DNA from 3 places in the Mesorhizobium sp. M0715 genome. Region 3 is predicted to be linked to each of the others. Evidence: predicted binding sites of a transcription regulator. Region 3 holds the regulator's gene; each other region holds the start of a gene.

Region 1 (4,799 bases), on a different contig from region 3:
TGTATTCTCCTCATTGCCGCATCGCCTTGCCCTCGGGGTCGTAGGGCGAGGCCGCGATGACGCGTGCCGGCCGCTCGACGCCCACAATGTGCACCGAAAGCGCCGTCCCCTCCTCGGCAAAATCGTCGTCCACCAACGCCAGTGCGACGCTCTTGCCGATCGTGTAACCAAATCCGCCCGAGGTGACGAAACCGACGCGCCGACTGTCATGCCAGACTGGCTCGAAACCGCTGGCATCGGCATCAATAGCGTCGATCTCCAGCGTCACGATCCGCTGCGAGGCACCGGCGTCGCGCTCCTTCAACGCCGCTTCGCGGCCGATGAAGTCGCTCTTGCCGAAAGCGATGAACCGGTCGAGACCGGTCTGGCCCGGCGTGTAGCCTTGCGTGAATTCGCGCGACCAGATGCCAAAGCTCTTCTCCAGCCGCAGCGCATTGAGCGCATAGTAGCCGATTTCGGCAAGGCCCAGATCCTCGCCAGCGCCCAGCAGCGTGTCGCGCAGAGTGGCATGCATGGTCACGGGGCAACTGATTTCGAAGCCGAGTTCGCCTGATATCGACAGCCGCGCAACACGTGCCTGCACCATGCCGATATCAAATGCGCCGCAGGCCATGAACGGCAGCGCTGCGCCGGAAACATCCTGATGCGTCGTTCGCTCCAGTATTTTGCGCGCGTTCGGCCCCGTCAGCAGAAAGCCGCTCATCGTGTCGGAGAGGTCGTCGACGGTGACGCCTTCAGCCGCATGGCTCTCGAACCAGCGCATGTGGAATTCCCGGAGATAGTAGGAGCCCATCAGCCAATAGCTGCCGCCGCCCCAGTTGAAGACGGTGAGGTCGCCCTTCAGCCGTCCGTCATGACCGAGCATCGGCGCCAGGCCGGCCCGCCCCGGCTTCGGCAGCCTGCAGGCGAGCAGCCGGTCGAGCCAGGCTTCCGCACTTGGCCCCGCCACCGCATAGCGCGAATAGGCCGAGATATCGACGAGACCGGCGGCGCGCCGCACCTGCAGCGCCTCGTCGCCGACGATGTCGAAGGCGTTGGAGCGCCGCAGCGTCGTGTTCTCGGCAAATCCCATCGGCGCGAAATAGGCCGGGATTTCCAGCCCCCACGACGCTGTCCATTCGCATCCCGCGGCCGTCATGCCGTCATAGGCGCCGGGGCGTTTCAGCGGCCGGCCGGCGGGCAGCCGCTCATTGGGAAAGGTCATGACGAAGCGGCGCGAATAGAACTGGCGTGTCGTCTGCTTGAGATATTCCCGGTTGGCGGCGAAGGCGCCGTAGCGGGCAATGTCCATGCCAAAGATGTCGGCCTGCGGTTCGCCGAAAATCATCCATTCGGCCAGCGACTTGCCGACGCCGCCGCCCTGGCTGAAACCGGCCATGACGCCGCAGGCGACCCAGTAATTCTTCAGCCCGCGCACCGGCCCGACAATCGGATTGCCGTCCGGCGTGAAGGTGAAGGCGCCGTTGACCCATTTGCGGATGCCGGCCGTCGCCAAGCAAGGGAAGCGCTCATGCGCCTTGGCGAGTTCCGGGCTGATGCGATCGATGTCTTCCGGGATCAGTTCGATGCCGTAGTCCCATGGCGCGCCATCCATGTTCCAGTGCTTCGGGTTCTGCTCGTAAACGCCCAGCAGCACGCCCTTGCGCTCCTGCCGGAGATACGAAAAGCCGTCGAGATCGACGGCGATGCCGATTTCCTTGTCCAGCGCCGCGATCTCGGGAATGTCCTCAGTGATGAAATAATGGTGCTCCATCGGCGTCACCGGCAGGTCGACGCCGGCCATGCGACCGAGCTGCTTTGCCCACAGCCCGCCGGCATTGACGACATGCTCGGCGATGATGGTGCCCTGCTCCGTGACGACATCCCAGCGACCGTCGGCGCGCGGCTTCAACTCGACCACCCGGTTGCGCAGTATGATGTCGGCGCCGCGCTTTTTTGCAGCGCCGGCATAGGCGTGCGTCGTACCGTACGGGTCGAGATGGCCTTCGTTGGAATCATGCAGACCGCCAAGCACGCCGGAGACGTCGACGATCGGGCAGATCGCCTTGATCTCGTCGGGCGTGACGAGGCGCGCGGTCTCGATGCCAACCGACTGGAACACCGCCCAAGCCGATTTCAGCCACTCCCAGCGCGCGGGATCGCTGGCGATGTTGACGCCGCCCGTCATGTGCAGGCCGATATCCCAGCCGGATTCGGCCTCGATCTCCCGGTAGAGATTGATGGTGTAGTCCTGCAGCGCCGCCACGTTGGGATCCGCGTTGAGCGCATGGAAGCCTGCCGCCGCGTGCCACGTCGAACCGGCCGTCAGTTCGGCGCGCTCGATCAGCGCCACATCGCTCCAGCCGAACCGCGTCAAATGGTAGAGCACCGAGGCTCCCACCACGCCACCTCCGATGACGACTGCGCGGTAGTGCGACTTCAAGGCTTCCCCTCCACGGTTGGTCCGAAGGCCGGACTATATACGCACTAGACATAAGTGTCCAGGACCAGCGCGCGCGGCTTTTTTTGCCGGTCTGAGACTGACGGAATGATCTTCCGCCAGGCGCACGTTTCTATCGGCACGTGAAGAAGACCGCCGGCATGCACTGCGCGCTGTCACGCAAGCATCATGTTCGCGCCGTAGACCGCGTTTCGGGGAGGCCTGCGCGGCATCATCGATGTCGCGCCTCTTTCAGTTTTTTCGTCCCGCGGCACATCCGGCACAAAGAGGATTATCCATGAAACACCTGTATCGAACCGCGTCGCTCGGCGTCGCGCTGGCCTTGTTCACCGCCTTGACGCCGGCCCTCGCCGACAGCACCGCGACCGTCGGCGGCACGAGCTTTGTCAACAAAGGGCTGGTCGGCGTCGGTCGCATCCCGGCCGCTCAGCGCGACAAGTTCGGCGAGACGTTTGGTTCGGGCTCCGGCATGTCGATCGACACATCAGGCTGGACGCATGAGGCCGCTGGCTACAAAGGTTCGCTCTGGCTGCTGCCGGATCGCGGCTACAATGTCGTCGGTACCACCGACTACCGGCCGCGCCTCAACACCATCGGCATCGAGTTTACCCCGGTGGCACCAGATGCGGCACCTGCTGCCGGCCAGCGGCAGACCGGCGTCAAGGCAACGCTCGCCGACACCATGCTTCTTACCGACGACAAGGGGGCTGATGCCACAGGCCTCGATCCGCTCAACGGCGTGCGCGCGGCAAGCGGCGACATGCCGATCCTGCCGCAAGCCGACAATGGCAAGCTGGCGCTCGACAACGAGGCGATCGTGCGGCTGCCCGATGGTTCGATGTTCATCTCCGACGAATACGGCCCGAACATCTATCGGTTTTCCGCCGACGGGCATCTGCTGTCGGCAACCCAGCCACCGGCCGCCCTCGTGCCGATGCGCCACGGCACGCCGAACTTCGCCTCGGACAATCCGGGACCCGGTGCCGCCGAGCCCGATCCGAAGGATCCCGAAACCGGCCGCCAGAACAATCAAGGCCTCGAAGGCATGGCAATGACGCCCGACGGCAAGTTCCTGATCGCCGTGCTGCAGTCGGCGACAAGGCAGGACGGCGGCGATTCTCCCGCGACGCGCCAGAACACGCGTGCGCTGGTCTATGACGCGTCCGACCCCGCCCACCTCAAGCTGGCGCATGAGTATGTCGTGCCGCTGCCGGTGTTCAAGGATGCCAAGGGCAAGACCAAGGTCGCCGCGCAGAGCGAGATCGTGGCGCTCTCCGACAAGACCTTCCTGATGCTGGCGCGCGACAGCGGCAACGGCCAGGGGCTGAAGGGCGACACCTCGCTTGTGCGCCAGATCTTCGTCGTCGACGTCTCGGCCGCGACCGACATCGCCGGCGGCGCCTTCGACGCCGCTGACAAGCCGGTCGCCCCCAAGGGCGTCGTCGACCCATCGGTGACACCGGCCAAGCTGACGCCATTCATCGACATCAACGACAGTGCCGAGCTCGGCCGCTTCGGCCTGCACAATGGCGCGCCCAACGACCAGGATAACCTGTCCGAGAAGTGGGAGGCGATGTCAGTGGTCAGCGTGCTCGATGCGAAGCTGCCCGACGACTACTTCCTGTTCGTCGCCAACGACAACGACTTCCTTGCCCAGGACGGTTTCCAGGTTGGCGCGCCCTACAAGGCGGAAGACGGCGCCAATGTCGACACCATGTTCCTGGTCTATCAGGTCACGCTGCCGGGTCTGGCCAAGAAGTAACGACCACTGCACGGACGGGCGCGCTTGGCGCGTCCGCTGGGGGCAGCGGCTGGGCATGAACGGGGCAGCGGCTTTCAACTGTGCGGCGCGTTCGCAAGGGTGCATCTCGGTCCCGCCTGCGATATCATCGTGGACTGGATCCAAATCACCATCTGCCGAGCTGCCCGCCATGGACGAAAAAATGCCCGCGCGCCGGCGCACCGGCGACCTGACCAGCGGCCCGATCCCGCGCACGCTTCTGCTGTTCGCCTTGCCGGTGCTCGGCTCCAACGTGCTGCAGTCGCTCAACGGATCGATCAACGCCGTCTGGGTCGGCCGTTTCCTCGGCGAATCGGCGCTGACCGCCACCTCCAACGCCAACCTCGTCCTGTTCCTGATCCTCGGCACTGTGTTCGGCATCGGCATGGCGGCCACCATTCTGGTGGCCCAGTCGGTCGGTGCCCGCGACCTGCCCGAGGCGCGCCGCATCGTCGGCACCAGCGCGACGTTCTTCTTCCTCGTCTCGGTTATCTTCGCGGTCTGCGGCTGGATCTGGGTCGACGCCATTCTCAACACGCTCGGCACACCGGCCGATGCCTTGCCGCTGGCGCGCTCCTA
Region 2 (4,799 bases), on a different contig from region 3:
GTCTCGTTCGACAAGTTCCTGCGCGCTTTGATCGGTGTGTCGCTGTTTGCCGCGGCCTATATGGCCGAAGTGGTGCGCGGCGGCCTGCAGGCGATCCCCAAGGGCCAGTATGAAGGTGCCGATTCGCTCGGTCTCGGCTATTGGCAGAAAATGTATTTCATCGTCATGCCGCAGGCGCTGAAACTGGTCATCCCGGGCATCGTCAACACCTTCATCGGCATGTTCAAGGACACCAGCCTGGTCATCATCATCTCGATGTTCGACCTGCTCGGCATCGTCAAACAGAATTTCTCCGATGCAAACTGGGCAACCGCGCAGACGGCGAGGTCCGGCCTGATCTTCGCGGCCTTCGTCTTCTGGCTGTTCTGCTTCGGCATGTCGCGCTATTCAATGTACACCGAACGCCGGCTCGACACCGGCCACAAACGCTAAACAAAAGAACAAGGGGATCCCACTGCCATGGCCACCGAAAATGCCGTCAGCGCCGAAGAGATCAAGGTCAACGCCGCAAAGATGCAGATTTCCACCACCGATGTCGCCATCGACATCATCGCCATGCACAAATGGTATGGCGAGTTCCATGTGCTGAAGGACATCAACCTGAAAGTGATGCGCGGCGAGCGCATAGTCATCTGCGGCCCCTCCGGCTCCGGCAAATCGACGATGATCCGCTGCATCAACCGTCTGGAGGAGCACCAGAAGGGCAAGATCATCGTCGACGGCAAGGAACTGACCAACGATCTCAAGAAGATCGACGAGGTACGCCGCGAGGTCGGCATGGTGTTCCAGCACTTCAACCTGTTTCCGCATCTGACCATCCTGGAGAACTGCACGCTGGCGCCGATCTGGGTGCGCAAGACGCCGAAGAAGCAGGCCGAGGAAATCGCCATGCATTTCCTCAAGCGCGTCAAGATTCCGGAACAGGCCAACAAATATCCCGGCCAGCTTTCCGGCGGCCAGCAGCAGCGTGTGGCGATTGCCCGCTCGCTGTGCATGAACCCGCGCATCATGCTGTTCGATGAGCCGACCTCGGCGCTCGATCCGGAGATGATCAAGGAAGTGCTGGAGACGATGGTTGGCCTTGCCGAGGAAGGCATGACCATGCTGTGCGTCACCCACGAGATGGGCTTCGCCCGCAAGGTCGCCAACCGTGTGATCTTCATGGATCAGGGCCAGATCGTCGAGCAGAACACGCCGGCCGAGTTCTTCGACCACCCGCGCCACGAGCGCACGAAGCTGTTCCTGTCGCAGATCCTGCACTAGGCCTCGACAGCCACGAAGAGCCCGGCTGAAACACTGCCGGGCTCTTTTGCGTATGGGATAACAGGCGGGCGTTCGTGTCGCGCCGGAGCGCGTTTGCAGGGCCGCCTTTCATGAAAAGAATGGGACGTTTTCTAGGTCTTCTGTTGGTTGTCGTCGCACTCGCCGTGACGACGGGCACCTTCGTGCCACGGCCGCTGTGGCCGGCGGCCGCCGCCATGCCCGCCGCGACGCACCACATCCTGGTGCTGAACAATCCGATCCACACCGATATCGCCATCCCGGTCGATGACGCCGTGCGCCGGCGTTTCCATTTCCTGGTCGACGCGGGCATACCGGCCGACAGGCCGGAGGTCCGCTACATCGTCTTCGGCTGGGGCGGCCGCGCCTTCTACCTGGAGACGCCGACATGGTCCGAGCTGAAGGCGGTGCCGGTGATGAAGGCACTGACACTCGACGCGTCGGTCATGCATGTCGATGTCGCCGGTGACATCGTCGAACCGCGCCCCGATATCGCGGGGTTCGACATCACCGAGGATCGGTTCACGGCGTTGCTCGATTTCATCGATGCGAGTTTCCAGCGGGGACCGGAAGGCCCGATCCTCGTTCCGGACGCAGCCTATTCGAGGTTCGACGGCTTCTACGAAGCCAATGGCCATTTCAACGCACTGGTCGGCTGCAACACCTGGACGGCGGCGGCCTTGCGCATCGCCGGCCTGCGCACCGGCTGGTGGAACCCGCTGCCTGTATCGCTCGGCCTGTCGATGAGCTTGTACAATTAGCGTGGGTATTCCGCGAATTGGCGTCGCGTTCCTTCATACCCCCCTCTGTCCTGCCGGACATCTCCCCCGCAAGGGGGGATTGGCAGTTGCGACGCCTCACTTCCCCTCGCGACGTCGGTGATTGGCGAAAGCAGTGGTGACGGCTGATCTCCCCCCTTGCGGGGGAGATGTCCGGCAGGACAGAGGGGGGTGCTGTCCCACCAACCGATTGTGCTTGTACGCTCAGCGTCGAATGATCTTCTGAGCCTGCCACCCATAGAGCCAGTCCAGATCCGCCGCGAGCTTTTCCGAGCGCATCTTCAGGAACACATTGCGCGCAATCGCCACTGGACCCGAGGCATGCCAGGCCAGCCGGTTGACAGCGCCGCGTCGAGCGACCTGCGCGACACGCGGCCGCCGTGACTGCTCCCAGACGGCAAGCGCGGCCAGAGGATCGGCGGGGAAGTCGGCGATGATATCGGCAAGCGTCACAGCATCCTCGATCGCCATCGCCGCACCTTGCGCCGCGAACGGGGTCATCGCATGCGCGGCATCGCCGATCAGCGCCATGTTGCCGGTCGTCCAAGGTTGTTTGCTGTCGACCGTGTGGATCGGCCACGCCGTCCACGGGCCGGCCTGCTCGACCAGACGGGCAAGTTCTGCCGAGGTGCCGCGCAGGGCTCGGGCCAGGATACCGGCGTCGGCGTTGCCGGACCAGCCCTCGGCGATGCGTTCGCCCTTGGTGAAGGCGGCGAGGTTGAAGGCCGCACCCTTGCTGACGGGATAGGCGACCATGTGGAAGCCGGGATGCAGGAAGGTGGTGACGCAGTCCTTGGCGCCGATGGCTGCAAAGGTTTGCCCGGCGGCGCTGTCAACCGCGACGGTGGCGCGCCAGGCCAGTTCGCCGGAGAAATGGCTCCTTGCGAAGGCCGCTCCCTTGCTCGAATGGGCAAGCCCGCGCACCGACGACCAGACGCCGTCGGCGCCGACCAGCAGGAAGCCCTCGGCCTCGACAGTCTTGCCGGCCATCTCGGCCGTCACCGTGATGCCATGGGTGTCGGCGGCAATGGTGCTGATGCGCGCCCCGGTGACGGTCTCGATGTTGGCGATTTCGTTGGCCGTCGCCAGTAGCGCGCTCTGCAGGTCGGCCCGATGAGCGACGAGATAGGGTGCCCCCCAGCGGCTTTCGGCGGCTTGCCCCAGCGGCACGCGCGCCAGTTCGCGCAAGGTCGCGGCCTCCTTCAACACCACGGCTTCCGGCCGCACCGCCGCCGGCAGCAGCTGGTCGAGTACGCCAAGCTGGCGAAGGATGCGGGTCGCGTTGGGAGAAAGTTGAATGCCGGCGCCTGCCGCTTCCAGGCGCTGCGCCTGTTCGAACACCCGTACCGAGTAGCCGCGTTCGGCGAACGCCAGCGCTGCGGTCAATCCGGCGACACCCGCCCCGGCGATGACAATTTGCCGGGAGCGCGTGTCGTTCATCGGGCTGGTCGCGAAAGACTCAGGCGGCCTGTTCTATGTAGATGCAGCCGGCCGGCAGCGTTTCGGTTGCCTTCAGCTTCGGCGAATAGCGGTAGAGCGTCGAGCAATAGGGACAGACCTTTTCGTTGTCGTCGCCCATGTCCAGAAACACATGCGGGTGGTCGAAAGGCGGATTGGCGCCCGTGCACATGAATTCCTTCACGCCGATGTCGATTGCCTGATAGCCCGCATCGTTCTGAAAATGGGGAATGGAACCGCCTGCCATCGTCGTCTCCTTAACGCAGTCTCGTCTGCATCTGGATCATATCAGGCCTCTTTGCAAGTTCGATGAAATCAAACTGTCGCAAAAGCCTGTCAGAGGATAAGTTAAGCCGGTTAACGCATGGCCCCGAAGACCGACACCGGTTTTCGGCAAGGACCATGCGTCGCCTTGGAGTGGTAGAGCGTCCTTTGCGCGTCCTGAATGACGCGCGGCGCTTTAGCTGGCTGACGATGTGGAAGAGCGGGAATCATGAACGAACTGAAGCCGGTGCAGAACGAATTCGTGGATGTCGAGGTGGCTCGCCCGGAGGGCGGCAATCCGGACCGGTTTGTCAACCGCGAGTTTTCCTGGCTGCAGTTCAACCGGCGCGTTCTCGAGGAATCGCTGAACCTCAATCATCCGCTGCTGGAGCGCGTCCGCTTCCTGTCGATCTCGGCGGCCAATCTCGACGAGTTCTTCATGGTGCGCGTCGCCGGCCTCGCCGGCCAGGTGCGCGAGGGCATCACGCTGAAGAGCCCTGACGGCCGCACCCCCGAACAGCAGCTCGAACAGCTGCTGCGTGAGGTCGAGCGGCTGCAGGAAGACCAGCAGAAGAGCCTTTCGGCGCTCACTGTGCTGCTCAACAAGGAAGGCATCGAGAGCATCACCCGCGATGCGCTGACCAAGGACGAGAAAATCTGGCTGGAAGACCATTTCCAGGGGCAGGTGTTCCCGGTGCTGACCCCGCTGTCGATCGACCCGGCGCATCCGTTCCCGTTCATTCCCAATCTCGGCTTCTCGATGGCGCTGCAATTGCGCCATCGCAAGAACGGCGAAGAGATGAGCGCGCTGCTGCGCCTGCCGGTAGCGCTGAAGCGCTTCATCCGTCTGCCGGACCGCAAGCATCACGTCCGCTTCATCCCGCTGGAAGAGGCGGTCGGCCTCTATATCGGCAAGCTCTTCCCCGGCTATGAGGTCAAGGGCTCCGGCACGTTCCGCATCATTCGCGACAGCGATATCGAGGTCGAGGAGGAGTCCGAGGATTTGGTTCGCCTGTT
Region 3 (4,799 bases):
GAACAAGACCGCCGCGCCGCGTGACCTGATGAAGGCGCATACCGAGGCAAGGTCGCGCAGTGGAGGCAGGGCTGCTCCCCCGGCGTACTTAGCCTCCAGCGAGACGGCGAATGTCCTCGCGCCCAGTCTGTTGTCGACAATGGCTGCAACGCGCTGCGTGTAAACGGAGCGGACCGCATCGAGGAGACCGAGAAAGGCGAGTGCGAGAACCGCGATAGCAGAGAGGTAAAGAAGCGTCTCGACGCTGGAGGAAGGCAGGACGCGGTCATAGACCTGCAACAGATAAAGGGGGATCACCAATAGCAGGATGTTGATGAGGAACGAAAAAACACCGACATCGGCGATGGCGCGCCTCAAGACTGCCCGCAGATCAGACCGTGCAATCATTCCCGCGCTCCTAACGGCTCATGGCCCCAACATAAGGGCGTCGCTTAGACCGAATGGTCGCCGGCGATGTCCAAGGGGTGGTGCTGCAGGTCGTCCAGCGTATAGGCGCGGATGTAGTCGATCTTCATCTCCGCTGGCGTAGCCAGATGGTCAGGAGGCTGGCCGGCAATGCCGCCCACCGCGAGATTGGCCAGCATATACATGGGATCGTGCATGTCGGCCGGCGTCGCTGCTTGAGCGACCTTTACACCATCGTAGGTCCAGACAAGCTCATCCTTCGTCCAGAGCAGGCCATAGGTGTGGAAACCGTCGGTATCCGCAACGTTCACCGTTGACGAAACCTTCGTGTGCGCTCCCGTCTCATTGGAATGCGCCGTCATGTAGAGCGTGTTCGGGTCCTGGCCGCGCGTTTCGACAACGTCCAGCTCCGGCGGCCACGATCCGTCCTCCGGAAGCAGCCAGAACGCCGGCCAGGCTCCGGCTGTTTCAGGAAGATCCGCCCGCATTTCGAAATAGCCGTAGGTTTGCGAGAAGGTGTCGTGGGTCGTCAGGATCCCCGAGGTGTATTCGTAGTTGTTGATCAGAGGCTTGATGTCCTCCGGCGCCTGCGCGGCGGTGATGGTGAGGACGCCGTTCTCAACGCTGAACGGATGGACCGAACTCGTCGGGCCATAATTGGCGTCGATATACCACTGCAACTCACCATTGCTGCTCAACGTGCTGCCGTTCGGCGCTCCCCACCAGAAATTGGAATTCCAGGTGCCGTCCTGCCCGTCCCGAAGGCTCAGCGTGTTGAAATCGTCGGAGAAGGACAGCGTCATTGCGGACTTGTCTATCGGAAGTTCGAACTGGGTGGGCTGCAGCTTGTCGATGGTCGTATTCTTGAACACCAGGATTTCGTCGGATCCGAGGTTCAGCATCACGTTCGATTCCACTTGGACCATCTGTGAACGGACGGCATCGAACGAAGTGAAATCGTAGCCGTTAAGGCGGAGCGCATCGGTCGCACCGAAATCGAAGATAAGATCGCTTCCATTACCTTTGGAGATGGCGAAAGTATCGGCGCCATCGCCGCCGATCAGGACATCATTTCCCTTGCCGCCATCCAGCGTCTGGTGACCTGACCCGCCCTTGATGATGTTGTCCAACGCATTTCCGAACGCAAATCGGTTGGTGCCGGTAACGACGAGGTTCTCGAAATTGTCAGGGAGCTTGTAGCTCATCCATGTGTCGATCGTGTCGATCCCTGCCCCAGGATCCTCGACCACCTTGTTGTTGGTGGAATAGAGATGATAGTAGTCGTCGCCGGCGCCTCCGTGGATCGTGACAGTGACGCCGGTGTCTCCCCAGAAGGAGTCGTTGCCGGAGGTGCCATGCAGTTCCGGTCCAGACCCGGTGGCCGAGAACCAATGAGTGGAAGCGCCGGTGTAGGCAAGAGGGATGCCTTTGGCGTTTAAGACCGTGCTCATCAGAAATCCTTCCTCATGGTGTCCGACCTGGTCAAAGGTCCGGCGACCGCTCCCAAAGCAACGCTGCAAGGAACGAGATCGTTCCACGGAATCGTCATTCGATCCGAGACCGCAATAATCGGAAGGCGGATAATGAATAAGGAGGTGATGGCTCAATGTAAATTGAAGCAATTTAGTAAAATCGTATATTTATGCAGAACACACGTCGTTTAACGAACGTATATCTAAGTTAACTCAAATTTATTCTTGCATGGCTTTCTGGTCGGAGTCTGCGGGCAAGATGGCGACGTACCGCCAAGAGCGGTCATCCTCATCAGGTTTCGAATGACCGCATTTGGGCCAAAGCGTCACGTGCTCGCTCCCCATCGATGAGACGAGTGCAACATTCCACTCTTCGCGGCTGTTGGCGACCACGTGCTAATCGAGTTTTCCCGGTCACGATCTATCGGGACGGAACAGCCACCTAGTCTTCCCTGATCGCGTAACCCGCCCCACGGATGGTGCGGATGACATCAGGCATGCGGCCGTTGTTGACCGCCTTGCGCAGCCGGCCGACGTGCACGTCGACAGTGCGTTCGTCGATGTAAATCGTCTCGCCCCAGACATTGTCGAGCAGCTGGCTGCGCGAGAACACGCGGCCGGGGTGGCGCATCATGAATTCGAGCAGGCGGAATTCGGTCGGCCCGAGCCGGATCTCGCTCTTCTTGCGATAGACCCGGTGCGACTCGCGATCGAGCACGATGTCGCCGACCTTTAGCACGCTGGACAGCACTTCCGGCTTGGCCCGGCGCAGCAGCGCCTTGACCCTGGCCATGAACTCCGGCGTCGAGAACGGCTTGACCAGATAGTCGTCGGCGCCGGTCGACAGGCCGCGCACGCGGTCGCTTTCCTCGCCTCGCGCGGTCAGCATGATGATCGGCAGCCGCTCGGTCTCTGGGCGCATTCGCAGGCGCCGGCAGAGTTCGATGCCGGAAACCGCCGGCACCATCCAGTCGAGCACGAGAAGGTCGGGAACGTTCTCCTGCAGCCGGATTTCGGCCTCGTCGCCGCGCGTCACCACCTCGACCTGGTAACCTTCGGATTCAAGATTGTAGCGGAGCAGCACGCCTAGCGGCTCCTCATCCTCCACCACCATGATGCGTGGTGCGATCATCGGCTGGTCACCCCTGTTATGCCGCTGGCGCGGACATTGCCGTCTCGTCCTGCTTCGGACGATTGGCTGGCAGCTGCGTGCCGGTCAAAACATAGTAGGCATTTTCGGCGATGTTGGTCACGTGGTCGCCGATCCGCTCGAGGTTCTTGGCGCAGAACAACAGGTGCGTGCACGCCGTGATGTTGCGGGGATCTTCCATCATGTAGGTCAGCAGCTCGCGGAACACCGAGGTGTATTTGACGTCGATGCGTTCGTCATTGTTTCTGAGCGTGGCAAGCGCTGCCGGGTCGGCGGCGGCGTACTCGTCGACGACCCCCTGCACCTGGATCAGCACCAGTTGCGCCATCGCGTCGATCGAATGCGAAAGGTCGTGCGGCGTGACACTCAGCCCGACAGTGCCGACGCGCTTGGCGATGTTCTTGGCAAGGTCGCCGATGCGCTCAAGGTCGCCGGCCATGCGGATCGAACCGACCACCGCACGCAGATCGTTGGCCATTGGCTGGCGCTTGGCGATCAGCGTGATGGCGCGATCGTCCAGCTCGCGCTGGCGTGCATCCATGATGGCATCATCGGAAACCACGCGCTGCGCCAGCGCATTGTCCGAATTGAGCAAAGCCCTGGTCGAGCCACTGACCATCGAGCGGGCGAGATCGCCCATGTCGCGGATCAGCTGGCTGATCTGCTCCAGATCCTCATCGAAAGATGCGACGGTATGTTCACCCATGATCTTCGTCCCTCGTATGCCTGAGCTCAGCCGAACCGGCCGGTGATGTAGTCCTGGGTGCGTTTGTCGTCGGGGGTGGTGAACATCTTGTCGGTGGCGCCCTCCTCGACCAGATAGCCTAGATGGAACATCGCGGTGCGCTGCGACACGCGCGCTGCCTGCTGCATCGAATGGGTGACGATGACGATGGTATAGTTCTGACGCAGTTCGTCGATCAGTTCCTCGACGCGAGCGGTGGCGATCGGGTCGAGCGCCGAACACGGTTCGTCCATCAGGATCACCTCGGGTGACACGGCGATGGCGCGTGCAATGCACAGACGCTGCTGCTGGCCACCGGAAAGACCCGTGCCAGGTTCTTGCAAACGGTCCTTGACCTCGTTCCAGATCGCCGCCTTCTTCAGGCTCGACTCTACGATCTGGTCCATGTCGGCCTTGCGCTTGGCCAATCCGTGGATGCGCGGACCATAGGCAACGTTCTCGTAGATCGATTTGGGGAACGGATTGGGTTTCTGGAACACCATGCCGACGCGCGCCCTGAGTTCGACGACATCGATGTTCTTGTCGTAGATGTCTTCTTCGTCGAGCGTTATCTTGCCGGTTACCCGTGCTGAATCGATGGTGTCGTTCATGCGGTTGAGGCAGCGCAGGAAGGTGGACTTGCCGCAGCCGGAGGGGCCGATCAGCGCCGTCACCTGGTTCAGGCGGACGTCGAGATCGACGTCGAACAGCGCCTGCTTCTCGCCATAGAACACGCCGACCTTGTCGCCGCGCATTTTGATTACTTCGTTCGACTTCATCTTGTCGCCCACTGCGTTTTCAAGGGACTGTTCGGTCATGATGTTCATACCAAGATGCCTTTTTTCTACCAGCGCCGCTCGAACCGACGCCGAAGCACGATCGCGGTGATGTTCATGGCCATGAGGAAGACGAGCAGGATGATGATGGCGCCGGACATACGCTCGACGAAGGCGCGTTCGGCCTCGTTCGCCCACATATAGATCTGCACCGGCAGCGCGGTGGCCGGATCGAAAGGCGTCGTCGGTGGATCGGCGACGAAGGCGACCAT

What was found. Region 3 encodes PhoB, which activates phosphate uptake and scavenging genes when phosphate is short. Its sites were predicted from a motif close to TGTCATNNANCTGTCAT; they were not measured.
Region 1: NKI21_RS19445 (esterase-like activity of phytase family protein) is a predicted target of PhoB. The motif match lies at 2,594-2,610, and genes of this name have one in related genera.
Region 2: NKI21_RS21965 (RNA degradosome polyphosphate kinase) is a predicted target of PhoB. The motif match lies at 3,829-3,845, and genes of this name have one in related genera.

Annotation. Positions count from the first base shown of each region.
Region 1 is NZ_JAMYPL010000016.1:72,482-77,280, forward strand. Features, by position in the region: gene NKI21_RS19440 (GcvT family protein) at 11-2,422, opposite strand; gene NKI21_RS19445 (esterase-like activity of phytase family protein) at 2,718-4,202, shown strand; gene NKI21_RS19450 (MATE family efflux transporter) at 4,372-4,799, shown strand, end outside.
Region 2 is NZ_JAMYPL010000019.1:129,527-134,325, forward strand. Features, by position in the region: gene NKI21_RS21940 (amino acid ABC transporter permease) at 1-432, shown strand, start outside; gene NKI21_RS21945 (amino acid ABC transporter ATP-binding protein) at 514-1,263, shown strand; gene NKI21_RS21950 (TIGR02117 family protein) at 1,374-2,042, shown strand; gene NKI21_RS21955 (FAD-dependent monooxygenase) at 2,265-3,500, opposite strand; gene NKI21_RS21960 (zinc-finger domain-containing protein) at 3,520-3,765, opposite strand; gene NKI21_RS21965 (RNA degradosome polyphosphate kinase) at 4,012-4,799, shown strand, end outside.
Region 3 is NZ_JAMYPL010000017.1:77,461-82,259, forward strand. Features, by position in the region: gene NKI21_RS20170 (type I secretion system permease/ATPase) at 1-357, opposite strand, end outside; gene eglC (endo-1,3-1,4-beta-glycanase EglC) at 432-1,856, opposite strand; gene phoB (phosphate regulon transcriptional regulator PhoB) at 2,320-3,009, opposite strand; gene phoU (phosphate signaling complex protein PhoU) at 3,026-3,733, opposite strand; gene pstB (phosphate ABC transporter ATP-binding protein PstB) at 3,760-4,578, opposite strand; gene pstA (phosphate ABC transporter permease PstA) at 4,596-4,799, opposite strand, start outside.